DNA from 3 places in the Arthrobacter sp. 2MCAF15 genome. Region 2 is predicted to be linked to each of the others. Evidence: riboswitches for the same ligand, from Rfam matches in the RefSeq annotation. Region 2 holds a riboswitch; each other region holds the start of a gene.
The links. Region 2 has a riboswitch for S-adenosylmethionine ahead of AB4089_RS00910 (aminotransferase class V-fold PLP-dependent enzyme). Riboswitches for the same ligand answer to the same signal wherever they lie in the genome.
Positions count from the first base shown of each region.

Region 1: another riboswitch for S-adenosylmethionine. It lies ahead of metX (homoserine O-acetyltransferase MetX); the one in region 2 lies ahead of AB4089_RS00910 (aminotransferase class V-fold PLP-dependent enzyme).
Region 3: another riboswitch for S-adenosylmethionine. It lies ahead of AB4089_RS04350 (cobalamin-independent methionine synthase II family protein); the one in region 2 lies ahead of AB4089_RS00910 (aminotransferase class V-fold PLP-dependent enzyme).

Region 1 is NZ_JBFRGZ010000008.1:123,537-129,540, forward strand. Features, by position in the region: gene AB4089_RS11060 (bifunctional o-acetylhomoserine/o-acetylserine sulfhydrylase) at 1-1,304, shown strand, start outside; SAM riboswitch class IV at 1,521-1,636, shown strand; gene metX (homoserine O-acetyltransferase MetX) at 1,649-2,899, shown strand; gene AB4089_RS11070 (MFS transporter) at 3,067-4,449, shown strand; gene AB4089_RS11075 (LysR family transcriptional regulator) at 4,570-5,469, opposite strand; gene mmsB (3-hydroxyisobutyrate dehydrogenase) at 5,665-6,004, shown strand, end outside.
Region 2 is NZ_JBFRGZ010000001.1:204,297-210,300, forward strand. Features, by position in the region: gene AB4089_RS00900 (Nramp family divalent metal transporter) at 1-840, opposite strand, end outside; gene AB4089_RS00905 (class I SAM-dependent methyltransferase) at 984-1,757, opposite strand; gene AB4089_RS00910 (aminotransferase class V-fold PLP-dependent enzyme) at 1,932-3,365, opposite strand; SAM riboswitch class IV at 3,400-3,513, opposite strand; gene AB4089_RS00915 (glutamyl-tRNA reductase) at 3,590-4,957, opposite strand; gene hisN (histidinol-phosphatase) at 5,074-5,886, opposite strand; gene rsgA (ribosome small subunit-dependent GTPase A) at 5,963-6,004, opposite strand, start outside.
Region 3 is NZ_JBFRGZ010000003.1:147,122-153,125, reverse strand. Features, by position in the region: gene AB4089_RS04370 (hypothetical protein) at 1-795, shown strand, start outside; gene fbaA (class II fructose-bisphosphate aldolase) at 1,029-2,048, shown strand; gene AB4089_RS04360 (DUF3151 domain-containing protein) at 2,051-2,476, shown strand; gene AB4089_RS04355 (uracil-DNA glycosylase) at 2,551-3,183, opposite strand; gene AB4089_RS04350 (cobalamin-independent methionine synthase II family protein) at 3,367-4,620, opposite strand; SAM riboswitch class I at 4,633-4,753, opposite strand; gene AB4089_RS04345 (hypothetical protein) at 4,848-5,183, shown strand; gene AB4089_RS04340 (adenylosuccinate synthase) at 5,381-6,004, shown strand, end outside.

The DNA.
Region 1 (6,004 bases), on a different contig from region 2:
GGTCCTTTGAAACCCGCCAGATCCACGCCGGCCAGGAGGCCGACTCCGCCACCGGCGCGCGGTCCCTGCCGATCTACCAGACGACGTCGTTCGTGTTCCCTAGCGCCGAAAGCGCCGCGAACCGCTTTGCACTCGCCGAACTCGCGCCCATCTACACCCGGATCGGCAACCCCACCCAGGATGCCGTCGAACAGCGCGTGGCCAGCCTTGAGGGCGGCCTCGCGGCCCTGCTGCTCAGCTCCGGGCAGGCCGCCGAGACGTTTGCGATCCTCAACATCGCCGAGGCCGGGGACCACGTGGTGGCCAGCCCCAGCCTCTACGGCGGAACCTACAACCTGCTCGCCCACACGCTGAAGAAGTTCGGCATCTCCGTGACCTTTGTGGAGGACCCGGACAACCTGGACCACTGGCGGGACGCCGTCCAGCCCAACACCAAGCTGTTCTTTGGCGAAGTGGTCTCCAACCCGCGCCAGGACGTGCTGGACATCGAAGGCGTGTCCGGGGTGGCCCACGAGGCCGGCGTGCCCCTGATCGTCGACAACACACTCTCCACCCCGTACCTCATCCGTCCGATCGAGTGGGGCGCGGACATAGTGGTCCACTCCGCCACCAAGTACCTGGGCGGCCACGGCGCCGCGATCGCCGGGGTGATCGTGGATTCCGGCAAGTTCGACTTCGGCAAGGACCCCGCCCGGTTCCCGGGCTTCAACACGCCGGACCCCACCTACAACGGCCTGGTCTACGCCCGGGACCTCGGTGCGGACGGCGCACTGGGCGCCAACCTCTCCTACATCCTCAAGGCCCGCGTGCAGCTCCTGCGCGACCTCGGCTCTGCCGTGTCCCCGTTCAACGCTTTCCTCATTGCCCAGGGCATCGAAACGCTGAGCCTGCGCGTCGAACGGCACGTGGCCAACGCCACCAAGGTGGCGCAGTGGCTGGAGGCAAGGGACGACGTCGAATCGGTCGCCTACGCGGGGCTGCCGTCCAGCCCCTGGTATGAGCGTGGCCGCAAGTACGGGCCCAAGGGGACCGGCGCCGTCGTCGCCTTCAACCTCGCCGGGGGAGCGGATGCCGGCAAGCGGTTCGTCGATGCCCTCGAGCTGCACTCCCATGTCGCGAACATCGGCGATGTCCGCTCCCTGGTGATCCACCCGGCGTCCACCACGCACAGCCAGCTCTCGCCCGAGCAGCAGGAGATCGCCGGGGTCAATCCCGGGCTGGTGCGGCTCTCGGTGGGCCTGGAACACATCGATGACATCCTCGCGGACCTCGACGCCGGATTCCGCGCCGCCAAGGGCGCCTGACCGGGCGCTTTGGTAGCCGCCGGCCCCGAGTTCGCCGGAACCCGTCGCAGTCGCCGTAACCTTCCGGCGACTGGGCAGGCTTCCGGCGAACTCGGCGGGCTGGATCGACGTGGGCCTGGATCGATGTGGGGCTTGATCGACGTGGGAACCGCCGGGCTGTCACACGGGAGTCACAATCTTCGTCATTTCCGCACCCCGTTTCGTAGACTCGTACCAGGTCATGAGTGCCAGTGACAGCCCCGGCTTGCTGGCCGGCAACCCTCCATTTGCGGCGGGGTGCCCCGGGTGAAGACCTGGCCTGCCGGTCAGCTGACGGCAGGCAAGCGCGAAGATAGGTCCTCATTATGACGATTGCCGTCACCCGCAGTGGTGAATCCGTAACCCAGCCATCCCCGAACCCTGTTGCCGCCGCAGCGGCCTTGGATAGAACGCCGGAAGACAGGCCGGAAAGCAGGCCGATCCACGCTGCTTCCCCTGTGCCGGACGGCACGGTCCAGGATGGCACGGTTCAGGACGGCACAGTCCAGTACGTCAGGATCGGTGACCTGCAGCTTGAATCCGGGATCCTGCTGCCGGATGTGGTCCTCGGCTTCGAGACGTGGGGGACCCTGAACGCGGACGCCTCCAACGCCGTCCTCATTGAACATGCCCTGACCGGCGACACCCACGTGACCCGCGGCGCCAGCGAGGAGCCCGGCTGGTGGGAGCAGCTCGCCGGACCCGGGGCTCCCGTGGACACGGAGAAGTACTTCGTCGTTTCGGTCAACATCCTGGGCGGCTGTTACGGTTCCACCGGCCCCTCCACCCCGGCGCCCGACGGGCGCCCGTGGGGATCGCGGTTTCCGCTCGTCACGTTGCGGGACACCACCGCCGCCGAGGCCCGGCTGGCCGACGCCCTGGGCATCGGAAGCTGGTATGCCGTGGTGGGCGGCTCGCTCGGCGGCGCCCGCGCCCTTGAATGGGCCGTCACCTACCCGGACCGGGTCCGCCGCTGCGCCGTGATTTCCGTCGGCCCCAGCAGCACCGCCGAACAGATTGCCTTTGCGCAGGCCCAGACCCTGGCCATCCGGCAGGACCCCCATTTCAACGGCGGGAACTACTACGGCGGCCCGGAGCCCGAAGCGGGGCTGGCCCTCGCCCGCCGCATCGCCCACATCACCTACCGCTCCGCGGCCGAACTGGACGGCAGGTTTGGCCGGAACCCGCAGGCGCCCGAGGCGCCGCTGGAAGCCGGATCGCTGGCCGGACGCGGGCGCTATCAGGTGGAAAGCTACCTGGACCACCAGGGCAGCAAGCTGGTCCGGCGCTTTGACGCCAACAGCTACATCGCCATTACCGAGGCGCTCATGAGCCACGATGTGTGCCGGGGGCGCGGAAGCCTGCCGGAGGCGCTTGCCCCGGCCACCGCCGAGTTCCTGGTGGCGGCCGTGGACTCGGACCGGTTGTACTTCCCGGCCCAGACCCGCGAACTGGCCGATGCCCTGCCGGGCGGTGCGGAACTGCACATGATTCAGGCTCCGATCGGCCACGACGGCTTCCTGACCGAGATCGGGCAGCTTGGCGGCCAGCTGCGGGAGACCTTCTTCGGCCACTAGGCGTCGCGTTCCTGTGCATTTTTGCAGATGCTCTCTGCACTAATGGTCGTTGTGGCTCAGTGCCCGCGGACCCATACTCGTTGAGAATAACGCTGTGTGTGCTAACTCACACAAATTTTCAGCCCAATGGTCCACGGGGTGTCGAAGGCGACACCGAAGGAGTTCTCATGAGCACGGAAAACGCCGCCGCAACGCGCGCAGACGAGCCAGACGTCAAGACGTCCGGCCTGAAGAAGGTGGTGGCGGCCTCGATGGCCGGCACCGTGGTGGAATGGTACGAATTCTTCCTCTACGCATCCGCGGCCACGCTGGTCTTCGGCAAAACGTTCTTCCCCAATTCAGGCACGGAACTGGACGGCATCCTCGCGGCGTTCCTGACCTACGCCGTCGGCTTCGTCGCCCGCCCGATCGGCGGGATTGTGTTCGGCCACTTTGGCGACAAGTTCGGCCGCAAGCAGCTGCTCCAACTCAGCATCATCCTGGTGGGCGTGTCCACCTTCCTGATGGGCTGCCTCCCCACCTTCGCTCAGATCGGCTACTGGGCCCCGGCGCTGCTGGTGTTCCTGCGCTTCGCCCAGGGCTTCGCCGTCGGCGGTGAATGGGGCGGCGCCGTCCTGCTCGTCGCGGAGCACAGCCCGAGCAAGTCCCGTGGCTTCTGGGCCAGCTGGCCGCAGTCAGCCGTCCCGCTCGGCAACCTCTTCGCCACCGCCGTGCTGTTCATCCTGTCCTCCGTGCTGTCCTCCGCGGACTTCCTCGGCTGGGGCTGGCGGGTCGCCTTCTGGCTCTCGGCCGTGATTGTCCTGATCGGTTACTACATCCGCACCAAGGTCAGCGACGCCCCGATCTTCCTCGAAGCACGCAAGGAGGTTGAGGCCGGCCACAAGGGCTACGGCGTTGCCGAAGTCTTCCGCCGCTACCCCCGCGGCGTGTTCACCGCCATGGGCCTGCGCTTCGCGGAAAACATCCTGTACTACCTCGTGGTCACTTTCTCCATCACTTACCTCAAGACGGTGGTCCACGCCGACACCTCCCGGATCCTGCTGCTCCTGCTGGTGGCGCATGTGGTCCACTTCTCCGTGGTGCCCATGGTCGGCAGGCTCTCGGACAGCCTGGGCCGCAAGCCGGTCTACATGGCCGGCGCCGTTCTCGGTGCGACCTGGGGCTTCTTCGCCTTCCCGATGATGGACACCGGCAACGATTTCATCATCCTCGCCGCGGTCGTCATCGGCCTGCTCTTCCACGCCCTGATGTACGCCGGCCAGCCGGCCATCATGGCCGAGATGTTCCCGACCCGCATGCGGTATTCCGGTGTTTCCCTTGGCTACCAGGTGACTTCGATCGTGGCCGGTTCGCTGGCGCCGATCATCGCCGTCGCCCTGCTGGGCCAGTTCAAGTCCTCGGTCCCGGTAGCCATCTACCTCATGATCGCCTGCGCGATTACCGCCGTCGCCGTGTTCTTCCTCAAGGAGACCCGCGGCATTTCGCTCCACGACGTCGACGCCGCCGACGCCCGGGGCACCGCAGACCTCCTCGCCGCCGGCAAGCGGTAGTTCCGCCCGAGGAGACCCCGCCAGGAATAACCGCAGTGGGGGAGGCTGCCCGGGTCCGCGCACCGCGCGGACCCGGGCAGCCTGCGTTTAACGACCCGGGCAGCCTGCGTTTACGCGAGCTCAGGCGGACAGCACGTCCTGCCGCTCCCGGATTTCGCCGCGTATCGCCTCGAGCACGGCGCGGACCGGGGCCGAGCGCAGGGACTCGGGCCGGGCGACCGCCCAGATCGGCAGCTGGCGCTGGAAATCGTCCGGCAGGACGGGCAGGAAACCGGACCTGCCCGCCACGAGGAAATTGGGCAGCAGTCCTATACCGGCTCCCCGCCGTACCGCCTCGAGCTGGGCGAAGACGCTGGTGGCTTGGAAACTGGACCGCGGCACGGGCAGCTGCGTGGAGCGGTGGCCCAGCTCCGCGACCTGCAGCGCCGATTCCACGTACGAGACAAACCCGTGCTGCCGGACGTCGTCGAGCGTTGCCGGAAGCCCGTGCTCCTGCGCGTAGCCGAGGCTGGCATACAGCCGGAGGAAATAGTTGCTCAGGAAGATGGCCCGGGCATTGGTGGTCTCCATGTTGCCCACCACCACTTCCAGGTCCACGCCGGAGCGGTTCTGGCTGACCTTGCGCGTGGCGCTGAGCAACTCCACGTTGAGCATGGGGTTCGCCCGCTGCAGCCGGACGAGGGCCGGGGCCAGGAATTCGGCGCCAAAGCCGTCCGGGGTGCTGATCCGGACCAGGCCGGACACCACATCGCCGGACCGGGCAATGCTGCTGGACAGGGCGCCCAGCGTGCCCTCGATGGCCTCGGCCGCGGCGACGGCCTGGCTGCCGAGCTCGGTCAGCTCCCAGCCATGCGGGCTGCGTTCCAGCGTCCGGCCGCCGAGCTGCTTGTCCAGGGCCAGGACGCGGCGGGAAATGGTGGTGTGAGTGGTCCCGAGCGTCTCGGCCACCGCGTTGAACCGGCCCAGCCGGGCCACCGTCAGCAGGATCAGCAGGTCATCGGGGCTCGGAAGCCGACGCAAGTCCACTTGTGGTCCCTCCTCAGCGGGTCTGTCGTCAACGGATACGGAAGCCCACGCCGCCTGTGTGCATTCATGCACATACCCTCTGTGATTTTTTGCCTTGATTGCACTCTAGCAGGATGTGATGGTGGACACAGAGGGTCTCGGCTTTCACGCCGCAGCGCACCGCAACCACCAAGCAAAGGAGCTTAGGCCATGGCAGTTATCGCCTGGATCGGACTGGGAAACATGGGCGGGTCCATGTCGGTCAACCTCGCGCAGGCCGGACACGAGGTCCGCGGCTTCGACCTCAACGCCGCAGCCGTTGCCGCCGCCGAGGCCGGGGGAGTCAGGGCCGCCGGCAGCATCGCCGAGGCCGTCGCCGGTGCCGACGTCGTCTTCACCATGCTGCCCAAGGGCGAGCACGCCCGCGCTGTGTACCTCGGCGAGGACGGCGTCCTGTCCCACGCGGACACCAAAACCTTGCTGGTGGATTCCTCCACCATCGATATTGCCTCCGCCCAGGCCCTGCACGACGCCGCCGCTGCCGCCGGCT
Region 2 (6,004 bases):
GCCCCCGAGGGTGGAGGCGGCAAGGAGCAGCATGCCGATGTTGACCACTCCGGCGATGGCCAGCGCGGCCACGACGTCGAGCCGTGTGGCCCGGACCAGGCGGGCGATGGCCGACGGGGGGACATGCAGGTGTTGGTCCGGCCGGTGCCGGTCGCGGGACAGCGCCGAGTGGACGTAGATGGCGTGCGGCATCACGGTAGCGCCGAGCATGCTGGCGGCCAGCAGGACGGTGTCCGGGCCCTGGAAGCCGGGCACGAGGCCGGCCAGGGCTGCCCCCGGATCAGGCGGGCTGATGAACAGACCGGCCAGGAAGCCGATGGTGATGATGCCGAGCAGGAACATGATGATGAATTCGAAGGGCCGCTGTTTTTCCCGGGCCTGCACCGCGAGCAGGAGCATCGACACCGCGCCCACAATCACGGCGCCAAGCGGGAGGGGAAGCCCGAAAAGCAGGTTCAGGGCGATTGCCCCGCCCACCACTTCGGCGAGGTCGGTGGCGGCTGCCACGATTTCGGCCTGCAGCCAAAAGGCGCGGCGGGCGAGCGGTTTGAGCCGCTCGCCCAGGATCTCCGGGAGGCTCTTGCCCGTGACGATACCGAGCTTGGCGGACTGGTACTGGACCAGTACGGCCATGATGTTGGCGGCCACCAGGACCCACACCAGCAGGTAGCCGTACTGCGCGCCGGCGGTCAGGTTGGCGGCCACGTTGCCAGGGTCCACGTAGGCGATAGACGCCACGAATGCCGGCCCCAACAGTCCGATCAGCGCCCTGCGGGCACCCGGATGTTTGTAGGTGCGTGCGTCCTGCGGCGGTTGTTCGTGTCCCTTGACGTCCAGCACTGCCTGCTCCTGTGGTTGGTGCGTCGGCGTTGACGCGATGATCGGCACCGGCTGGGGCCGGCATCAAAGTTACGGATGCCTACAAGTAATTATTAGGCATACCGAAACAATAGGCCCAGCAGGCCCTGCATGCAATCCGGGCGTCAGGTCCGCGTCGCCCGCCACGTCTGGGTCAGGTAGGGGAGTTTGAGGACGTCGCCGGGGGAGTGGCCCAAGTGCTGGTGCAGGTACCAGTCGAGGTTGGCCATGACTTTGGCCCGGGTCGGCTCCGATGCCGCGAGGTAGTAGCTGCGGGACTTGGTCAGCTCCTGGATGTCCTCCGTGGTGACCGGATCCTCCCATCGGGTCAGATGGCTCTCCAGGCCCGTGAACTCAGGGCCCACGGGCGGCCGGAAGTGCGGTTTGTGGACGTCCCCGGCATGCATGATGCGCGAGAGCCGGTGCACCCACGGCACGGCGGTGTCGAGCTGGTTCCAGACCAGGCCAAGGACGCCGTGCGGCCGCAGGATCCGGGCGATCTCGGTACTGGCCAGACGGGGGTCGCACCAGTGCCACGCCTGGGCAACCGTGACCACGTCGAAGGACTCCGGTTCAAGTCCGGTGTCTTCGGCGCGGCCTTCGACGGCGGTGACAGCCGGCAGGGTCCGGCGCAGCTGCCCGAGCATGTCGGCGGAGGGGTCAACGGCAACCGTGCGCAGTCCCCGGGCGACAAGCAGCGCGGTGAACTTGCCCGTGCCGGCGCCAATGTCTGCCGCGTCCCTGGCTCCCGCCGGGATCAGCCAGTTGGCCGAATCCTGCGGATAACCGGGGCGGACACGCTCATAGTGCTCCCCGCCGTCCTGGAAGCTCTGGCCGAGTTCCTGGCGCCGTTCACCGCGCAGTTTGGGACCGGTGTGCAGCTTTGATGCGCTGTGCAGTTTCGGTCCGCTGTGCAGTTTCGATGCGCTGGGCAGCTTGGGTTCGCCGCGTGGCACGTGCGATCTCCTTCGGAAAGGTCCTGCTTGTTGATTCGGATACCTTTCGAATTTACCGTACCCGCGCCGGGCCCTGATTCCGCCGTCCTGCTGGTCCACACGCCCAGCTCGACGCGGCTAGTCCAGGTTGCAGGGGGCGGCACCGGCGGTGCCGGGGGTGTTCGGCGCCCAGTGCGGGTAGGTGCGGGTGTCGTGGGCCGGTACCCAGCGGCCGGCATCCACCACGTAGTCCCAGCCGAGTCCGGTTTGCCGCAGTTGCTGCAGGCCGGCCAGCAGGCGCTCGGCATCCTCCAGCCGTGAGCCGAGGCCGAAGCTCGCGCGCAGGGAGCCGGCGGGCAGGCCGAGCCGCTTGAGCAGCGGGTGGGCGCAGAAGCGGCCGTCGCGCAGGCCAATGCCGTGTTCGGCCGACAGGTAGGCGGCCACCAGCCCGGCGTCGTAGCCTTCGACCGAGAAGTTCACGACGCCGATGGTGCCGGTCTGATCGCCCGCTTCGGAATCGGCAAAGATCCGGTGCACGGTCACGCCTTCGATGTCTTCGAGACCCTCGACCAGGAAGGACCGGATGGCGTCCTCGTGGGCCTGCCACTGCTCCGGGTCCAGTGCCGCGATGACCTGGGTGGCGCGGGCCAGGGCGGCGGCACCCAGGACGTTCGGCGAGCCGCCCTCGTGCCGGGCCGGTCCGGTGGTCCAGCTGACGGAGTCGAGCCGGGCGTCACGGACGGCGCCGCCGCCGGCCAGGTGCGGGGTGCCGGCGTCGAGCCAGTCCGTCCGTCCCACCAGCACGCCGGCGCCGAACGGGGCGTACAGCTTGTGCCCCGAGAAGGCGAGGTAGTCGACGTCGTCCGTTGCGATGTCGATCCGCCGGTGCGGGGCCAGCTGCGCGGCGTCGACGACGATTCTGGCGCCGTACTCGTGCGCCAGTGCGGCGAGGGTCCGGATTGGCAGGATCTCCCCGGTGACATTCGAGGCGCCGGTGACGGCGAGCAGGCTGACGCCGCCACGGGCGAGTTCGTCCCGGAGGCGGTCCACTGTGGCTGCGAGGGTGGGAGCGGCCACGACGCTGCGGTGCGGGACGTTCTGCCAGGGCAGGAGGTTGGCGTGGTGCTCGATGTCGAGATAGAGGACCTCGCCGGCGGGGCGGCCGTCGCGCAGCGGCAGGCAGCCGGCCAGCAGGTTCAGTGAATCGGTGGTGTTGCGCGTGAAGATCACGGAATCGTCCGCACGGCCGCCGACGAAGTCCCGCACAATGTCCCGGGCGTTCTCGTAGACGGAGGTGCTGATCTGCGATGCGTAGCCGGCGCCGCGGTGCACACTCGCGTAGTACGGCAGGATTTCGTTCAGGTAGGCCGAGACGACGGACAGGGCCGGTGCGGAGGCGCCGTAGTCGAGGTTGGCGTAGCGGGCGTAGCCGCCTGTGATCAGCGGGGCCTGGATTTCGGCCCCGGTGACGGCGGCCAGCGGCCGGGCCGCGACGGCACGCCGTCCGTCAGGGCGCGCAGCGTCTGAGCCGGCGTGGAATTCGGGGGCTGCGGGGAAAATGGCAGTTGTCATGGGACCTCACTCGACCAGGACCCCACATGGTGGGAATCCGCGCTTGCCGGGTCCGTTCCGGACCGGCCAGGTCGTCACCCGGGGCACCCCACCGCGAAAGGAGGGTTGCCGGCCAGCAAACCGGGGTTTAGCGCTGGCACTCGTGACCTGCATCGAGCGTAGGACATCAGTGCAGCCGGGGAAAAGGCGCCGGCGATTGTGAAGCGGATTATTACGGACCAGGGCTACGAAGCACGCGGATCCGCCGCCACACGCGCCAGGGGAGGCAAGGTGCGGGCGCCGGCGGGCTGGACACTTAGGCCGAACAGGGCCTCCAGTGCGGCCGCGTAGTCGTGCTGCCGGCCGTCCGCGGCCAGTTCCCGCGCGCGGACTGTTGGAAGGTGAAGCAGCCGGCGGACCATTCGGCGCATCGCCAGGTTCACATCCTCAGCCTGGGCGGCGCTGCCGTGTTGCCGCAGGGCGCGCTCCATTTCAGCTTCGAGGACCTGGTGGACGTGCCGGCGCAGGGCCACGATTGCGGCGTCGGCTGCACGCAGTTCCTCTCGCTTTTCGAAGCGGTGCGCCGCCTGCCGGACCATGGCGCGGGCGAGGCGGAGCGCCTCGGCGTCCGCCGGGGGAGCGGCGGATCCAACAGAGTCCAGGGTGATCAGCTCAACGCCCGGCAGATCCGCCACGCCGGGGTCGAAGTCATGGCTGGGAGCGAGGTCGATGACGGTGAGGGGATGGGCGGTGCCATCCCGCCAATCCGCCAGTTGGGCTGCCCGGATGCGCTTCTCCGTGCCGCTGCAGCCGATGATGATTTCTGCCCGCGCAACGGCGGCGGGCAGCTCCCGGTCCGTCAGCGGCGTGCCACCCCGGCTTGCCACAAACGCCTCCGCCCGGCCGGATTGGGAGAAGACGGAAATGGTGGGGCATCGTTTGCTCCTGAGAATCTCCGCCACGCACGCGGCGTAGGAGCCGGTGCCAAAGAGGACCACGGACGCATCTGCCAGGGACGGCTGTGCTCCTCCGGCGGTGGCCAAATCAAGGGCCACAGATGCTATGGACCTGCTGGCGCTGCCGAGCGCGGCCCGGGCCCCCACAGCCCTGCCGGTGCGGGACGCCTCCTGAAAAAGCCGGACCAGAAGCCCGCCCGCAGTACCCGCAGCCTGTGCTTCAGCCAGGGCGCGCCGGACCTGGCCCGCGACTTGGCGCTCGCCCACCACGACGGAATCCAGGCCGGCTGCAACGGCGAAGAGATGTTCCGCCGCCGACGCCCCGGTGAAGTGCTCGAACAGGCACGCAAGCCGCGCCGCGGGCAGGCTCGCGCAGAGGCGGACCGTACCCAGGGCCTCGGAACAGGCGGCAGCTACAAGGTCCCCGGACGCCACCTCGCAGTAAATCTCGAAGCGGCTGCAGGTGGACAAGACGACGGCCCCGGACACGGCGGAACTGCCGGCGAGCAGATGCTGGCCCAGTTCCGGGGAGACGGCGTGGAGCCTGGCGGCGGACTCTATGTCCAGGTCCCGGTACTTCGCAATGAGGACCAGCAGGACCGGACCGACGCCGGGGTCGGGGGTTTCAGGATCCGCGGGGTGAACCGATCCAGACATGGCTGCCCTCCTGCCACTCGATGCCCGCTCCGCGCCATGACTGACCGTGCCATGACTGACAGTGAAGCTGGGGACAGAGTCGTACAGGGGCCCTTGGGAATCCTTGAGGGTGGAGCCTAGAGGAGGTCGTCGAGCCCGGGGTTGAGCCGCTTGAGCACTTCCGAGTGGAGGATTGAGTTGGTGGCCAGGGCGTTGCCGCCGAAGGGGCCGTCCTCGCCCTCGAGCGAGGTGAAGCGGCCGCCGGCCTCGGTCACGATCGGCACCAGCGCGGCCATGTCGTAAAGGTTCAGTTCGGGTTCGCAGGCGATGTCCACGGCACCCTCGGCCACGAGGCAGTACGACCAGAAGTCGCCGTAGGCGCGGGTCCGCCAGACCTCTTCGGTGAGGCCCATGAACTCGTCCAGGTTCCCGCGCTGCTTCCAGCCGCCCAGGCTGGAGTAGGACAGCGAGGCGTCCTCGAGCCTGGATACGTTGGAGACCTTCAGCCGAGTGGCGGCGGCGAGCGAGCGGCCCGTGTAGGCGCCTGCTCCCTTGGCAGCCCACCAGCGCTTGCCCAGTGCCGGCGCGCTGACGACGCCGACCACCGGCTCGCCCTCGTCGACGAGGGCGATCAGGGTGGCCCAGACCGGGACGCCGCGGACAAAGTTCTTGGTGCCGTCGATCGGGTCGATGATCCAGCGGCGGGAGCCATGGCCCGAGCTGCCGAATTCTTCGCCCAGGACCGCATCGCGCGGACGGGAGCGGGAGAGCTGGCCGCGGATGGCCTCTTCAGCCGACTTGTCGGCATCGGTGACAGGGGTGAGGTCCGGCTTCGTCTCGATCCGAAGGTCGAGCGCCTTGAAGCGGCTCATGGTCTGGGAATCGACGGAATCTGCCAGTACATGGGCAAGGCGCAGGTCATCGTTGTAGCTTGAAGCGGATTGGCTCATGGTTCCAAACTACCGTCAAAGCGGCCCGGCCGCCGGGAGGCCGCGGCACTGCGCCGCCGCCCGCGAACCCGGCTGGCTAGGACACGGTGCCCAGTTCCTTGGTTTCCTGCGCTTCCAT
Region 3 (6,004 bases), on a different contig from region 2:
GACGCTGCACCCTCGGGCGCCGCGGCCATGCGGGCCTACACCGAGCTGGACGACGAGTCCGTGCTCAGCCTCGGATCCGCGGCGCGGCTCTGGGCGGCCCCACTGCCGGGCCGGCTTGAGGAAGATTGGCGTATCCATCTCGCACGACGACGGGGCTTGAGCGCGCCCCGCCGGGTCAACGTCGTGGGGCATGTGTTGACGTTGTTTCCGGACGAGGTGGTGGAGCTCGACGGCGCCCGGCTCACCTCGCCCGCCAGGACGTGGCTGGACCTGGCCTCGGCACTGGGTGTGGACGAACTCGTCGCGGTGGGTGATGCTCTGGTGTGCTCCCACGGCCCCGAGTTCCCCGTGCCCCGCGAACCCCTGTGCGGCATCGAGGAGTTGCGCGCCATGGTGGCGCGACATCCCGGCTGCAGGGGCGTGCGCAAGGCCCGCGCCGCCGTCGAACTGATCCGTGTTGGGGCTGACTCGCCGCCCGAAACCCGGCTGCGCCTGGCGCTCCTTCATGCAGGCCTGCCCGAGCCGGTCCTGAACCTGGTCGTGTGGGGTGGAGCAGGCGCTCCGGTGCTCTGGCCCGATGCCGCCTATCCCGAGTGGCGCATCGCGCTCCAGTACGAGGGCGCACACCATAACGGGGAAGACCAATACCTGCGAGACATCCGGCGGGCGGACACCGCCGCGTTCTGCGGGTGGCTTGAGGTGCGGGTGTCCCGGCTGGATCTTGCCGGCGAGCATCCCGCGGCCGTCCGGAAGGTCCGGGCAGCGTTGGAGAGCCGGGGCTGGCGCGCGAGATGACAGTTCGCGGCAATGCCGGACGCGCACACTGCCGCGAACTGCAGTCTGGGCGCGCCACGGGCCGGGCCGCGGCGAGCTCACGGCGTAGGGCGGAACCGCCGGGGCGCGAGTGTTACAGGGGCACAGTGACCGGAGACACGGCCGCGGCGCAGGAATGACTAGGATGGTTCGTAGCCGACGAGGTTCCTTCCAGAATCACCAGCCCGTAGACGAAATTCACTTTAGGAGTCAGCATGCCCATTGCAACCCCAGAGATCTACTCCGAGATGATCGACCGCGCAAAGACGGGCGGCTTCGCCTTCCCAGCTGTCAATGTCACGTCCTCCCAGACCCTGAACGCCGCCCTGCGCGGCTTCGCCGAGGCCGAGTCCGACGGCATCGTCCAGGTTTCCACCGGCGGTGCTGCTTACTGGTCCGGCGCCTCCACCAAGGACATGGTTGCCGGCTCCCTGGGCTTCGCGGCCTTCGCCCGCGAGGTGGCCAAGAACTACGGCGTCAACATCGCCCTGCACACGGACCACTGCCCCAAGGACAAGCTGGACGGCTTCGTGCTTCCGCTGCTCGCCGCGTCCGAGGCCGAGGTAAAGGCCGGCCGCAACCCCCTCTTCAACTCGCACATGTGGGACGGTTCCGCCGAGACCCTGCAGGAAAACCTGCGGATCGCCCGTGAACTGCTCGAGCGCACCGCGGCCGCCAAGATGATCCTCGAAGTTGAGATCGGCACCGTCGGCGGCGAGGAAGACGGCGTCGAGAACGCCATCAACGACAAGCTCTACACCACGGTCGAGGACGCCCTGGCCACCATCGACGCGCTCGGTTCCGGCGAAAACGGCCGCTACATCACCGCGCTGACCTTCGGCAACGTGCACGGCGTCTACAAGCCCGGCGGCGTCAAGCTCCGCCCGGAGATCCTCAAGGACATCCAGGAGCAGGTGGGTGCCAAGATCGGCAAGGCCAACCCGTTCGACCTCGTGTTCCACGGCGGCTCCGGCTCCTCGGACAAGGAGATCGCCGACGCCGTCTCCTACGGCGTCATCAAGATGAACATCGACACCGACACCCAGTACGCCTACACCCGCCCGGTTGTGGACCACATGCTGCGCAACTACGACGGCGTGCTGAAGGTCGACGGCGAGGTCGGCAACAAGAAGCTCTATGACCCCCGCGTCTGGGGCGCCTCCGCCGAGGCCGGCCTGGCCGCCCGCGTGGTCGAGGCAGCCCAGCAGCTGGGCTCCACCGGCAAGACCTTCTAGCCATGTCCGATGAGTTCCGCAAGAACCTGATGGGTCCAGAGCCCACGCTCCTGCCTGCCGAGTCTGAGATCTATCAGCACCTCGCGCTCGGCCAGGAAGCCGTGGACCTCGTGGCGAAGCACCCCACGTCCTCGCTCCTGTGGGCCATCCTGGCCGAGGAGGCGTGGAACGAAGGCCGCACCATCGATTCCTACGCGTACTCGCGGGTGGGCTACCACCGCGGCCTGGACTCGCTGCGCCGCAATGGCTGGCGCGGCGTCGGGCCCATCCCGTGGGAGCACGAACCCAACCGCGGCTTCCTGCGCTCGCTCTACTCGCTGGGCCGTGCGTCCGCGGCGATCGGCGAGGCCGAGGAGCCGGAGCGGATCGAGAAGTTCCTGAAGGATTCCGATCCCGGCGCGAAGGCGGCCATCGAAGCCGAAGGCTGACCTGGGGTTGAACCAACGACGGCGGGCTCCCACCATGAGGTGGGAGCCCGTCGTCGTTGAAGCTCAGATGTGGACTAGCTGGCTTTGGCCAGGCCCGTGCGGGCCATGGCGTCCGCGTACGCGGTGCGCATTTCGGCCAGGTACTCTTCCTGGCGGGCCGGGGTGCCGGCGAACGCGCGGCCGCTGAGCGAACGGACCTTGTAGGTCTTCAGGCCGCGGCGCCAGATCATGGGCACTTCGGTCTTGAGCAGCAGGTTGGCCAGGCGGTTGGCCTCGGTGCCGTGAGCGACGATCACGGAGGCGCGTGGCACGAGGGCCAGGAACTTCAGCAGCGGCTTGAGGCCCGCGGAAATCTGGTCCGGCGTGAACTTGCCGTTGGGCTCGCCCGGGACGTGCCACGGGTGGACGTTCCACGGCATGACGAATTCGGGGCGCAGGCCCAGCTTCCACTGGATGCCGAGCATGCGGGTGGCCGCCTCGTCATCGCCGGCGGTGATGAAGCCTGACGCATCCGCGGTGCCGATGTTCGAGTACAAGCTGATGATGCGGCACTCTTCGACATCGTGCATGGGGTCCACGTAGGGGACAGCGGTGCCAGCTTTGGTTGCCTGGAGGACGTCAAGGAGCTCGTTGACGGGGGCGACGCTAGGTTCGTACCGGCGGCTCAGAAGCTCTTCGCGGAAATTTTCGGTGGCCAGGGCTGTCATATGGTGCTGGGTCTCCTGCGGGATTGGCAAAGCTGCCACACCACCGCGGAGACGCCTGATTAAGGGCATGCTGAGCAACGGTGTGGTTTGAAAATGTGGTGTGGACCGATTCCTGGTCGATCCTTATCAGTCTATCAAGCCCCGCGAAATGCAGCGCCGGGTCCGGCCTGCCGTCCGGTGCTGCTACCAGAGCCGCTTGGTGGCGCGGCGGGCCCCTTCCCCTAGGGCCTCCAGCTTGGCGTAGGCGATTTGCGGGTGCACCCGGCCGCCCAGCCCGCAATCTGTGGAGGCAATCACATTTTCCCGCCCCACGAGGTCCGCGAACCGCACGATCCGGTCGGCCACGAGGTCCGGGTGTTCCACGACGTTGGTGGCGTGCGAAACGACGCCGGGGACGATTGCCTTCCCCTCGGGAAGCGTCGTGTCTTCCCAGACCCGCCACTCGTGCTCGTGCCGGACGTTGGCGGCCTCGAAGGAGTAGCTGCCGGCATTGATCTGCAGGACCGAGCCGACGATGTCCGCGAACGGGATGTCGGTGGTGTGGGGACCGTGCCAGGAGCCCCAGCAGACATGCAGCCGGATCTGCTCCTGCGGGAGGTCGCGCAGGGCCCAGTTCGTTGCCTCGACCCGGAGCTGGATGAACTTCAGGTAGTCCGCCAGGCTCGGCTCGGGGTTGATCTGGTCCCAGCTCTCGGCCAGGGACGGGTCGTCGAGCTGGACCGTCAGGCCGGCGTCGATGATGGCCCTGTACTCCTCCCGCATGGCGTCGGCGCAGGCGTAGAGGAGTTCCTCGTCGCTCCGGTAGTACTCGTTGGCCACGCGGGCGCACGACCCGGGGGAGAGGGAGGCGACGAACCCCTCGGCGAGGCCAGCCGCGGCCAGGCCGGTCTTCAGGTTGGCGATGTCCGAGGCCACGAGCGCCTGGCCCGTGTACGTCAGCGGTCCCGCGATCTTCGGCTGGGTGACGGCCTTGCGGTGGGCCAGGATCCCGGAGGAGGGGTCGTTGTAGGCTTCATCGAACTTCTGCCGGTCCCGGCGGTCGGGGAAGGACGTCAGGACGATGTGGCCCGGTGAGGAACGGTGCACCTTGGCGTCGGCCCAGCGGTCCACGTCGGTCGGTTGCAGGCCGCCGAGCCGGGAGAACGAGTAGTTCCACCAGGCGCCGTAGTCCACGGAGCTGGACATCGTATGCCCGTACTCGCCGTCGTTGGGGATGTCGATCCCCAGATCCTTCTGGCGCTGGACGACATCCACCACCGAGGTTTCGAGCAGGTCCAGGAATTCGGGCGAGATGCCGTCGGTCTCCTTGGCCTCGTTCGCCGCGATCAGCTCGGTGGTGCGGGGCAACGAACCGGCATGGGTGACGCGGATGCGGTCGGCGTTCGGGGTAACAGCGCTCCGGGTAACGGTTCTCGGGGAGATGGCGTTCTGGGACATTGCGCTCTTTCCTTTCCATCGGTCCTGGCGGTAGCACCGTTGCCGGCCACGGCTGCCGCGGCGAAGCGGGCCGTGTCCGGCAGGGTTGCTGCGGCGTCAACGGTCCAGGTCCCTCGGCCGCTCGGGATGGTTACTCCCACTCAATTCCACACCGGCTGCTCTTGCAAGTGGCGCCCGCAAGTCATGCCCTCTATGTGTCGGCCGCGACCTGGGTGGATGATGCAGCTATGAAGAAGAACGAATCCTCCGCTGCCGCCGTCGACGCCTTCGAAGGCGTGGCCGCAGACCTGGCCGGCGCGGGAGTAGCCCTGGGCCAGACCTTTGGCGCCCGGGCCCTGATGGTCAACAAGAAGGCCATGGCCTGCCTCAACGGAGACGCGATGGCCTTCAAGCTGGGCAGGGATTCGCCGTATCACACCGGCGCCCTCGAACTCCCGGGCGCGCGGCTCTTCGATCCCTCTGGCATGGGCCGGCCCTTCAAGGACTGGGTGGAAGTGCCGGCGGCGTCGGCGGGGGCGTGGCCATCGCTCGCGGAAGCCGCCTTGGCGTTCACCGCGGGCTAGCCGCCGCGTCCACACAAGGACCCAAAACGATACGGGCCACCGATTTCGGCTAAACTTGGGTGGTAAGAGCCCCGGAACTCTGGCGTTGGTAAAGAGCACAGCGGTAGATTCGGGGCATTCTCATGAACGGCGCTGAGCTGCGGTGATCACCTGGTGCATCAACCAGAGCTCGGCCCGAACGAATGGGGGAGGATCCCATGCCAGCAATCGTGATCGTCGGAGCCCAATGGGGCGACGAAGGCAAAGGTAAGGCCACTGACCTGCTTGGTGGCCGCGTTGACTACGTCGTCAAGCCCAACGGCGGCAACAACGCCGGGCACACCGTCGTCGTAGGCGGTGAGAAGTATGAGCTCAAGCTCCTTCCGGCCGGCATCCTGAGCCCGAACGCGATTCCGATCATCGGCAACGGCTGCGTGGTGAACCTGGAAGCCCTGTTCCAGGAGATCGACGGACTGGAAGCCCGCGGCGCGGACACCTCCAAGCTGCGCGTCTCCGCCAACGCTCACCTTGTGGCGCCCTACCACCAGGTCCTGGACAAGGTCACCGAGCGGTTCCTCGGCAGCCGCGCCATCGGCACCACCGGACGCGGCATCGGCCCGGCCTACATGGACAAGGTGGCCCGCCTGGGCATCCGCGTCCAGGACGTCTTCGACGCCTCGATCCTGCGCCAGAAGGTGGAGGGCTCGCTGCGCCAAAAGAACGAGCTGCTGGTCAAGGTCTACAACCGCCGCGACATCGAGGTGGACGAGATCGTGGAGTACTTCCTGTCCTTCGCCGAGCGTCTGCGCCCGCTGGTCATCGACAGCACCTACGTGCTGAAC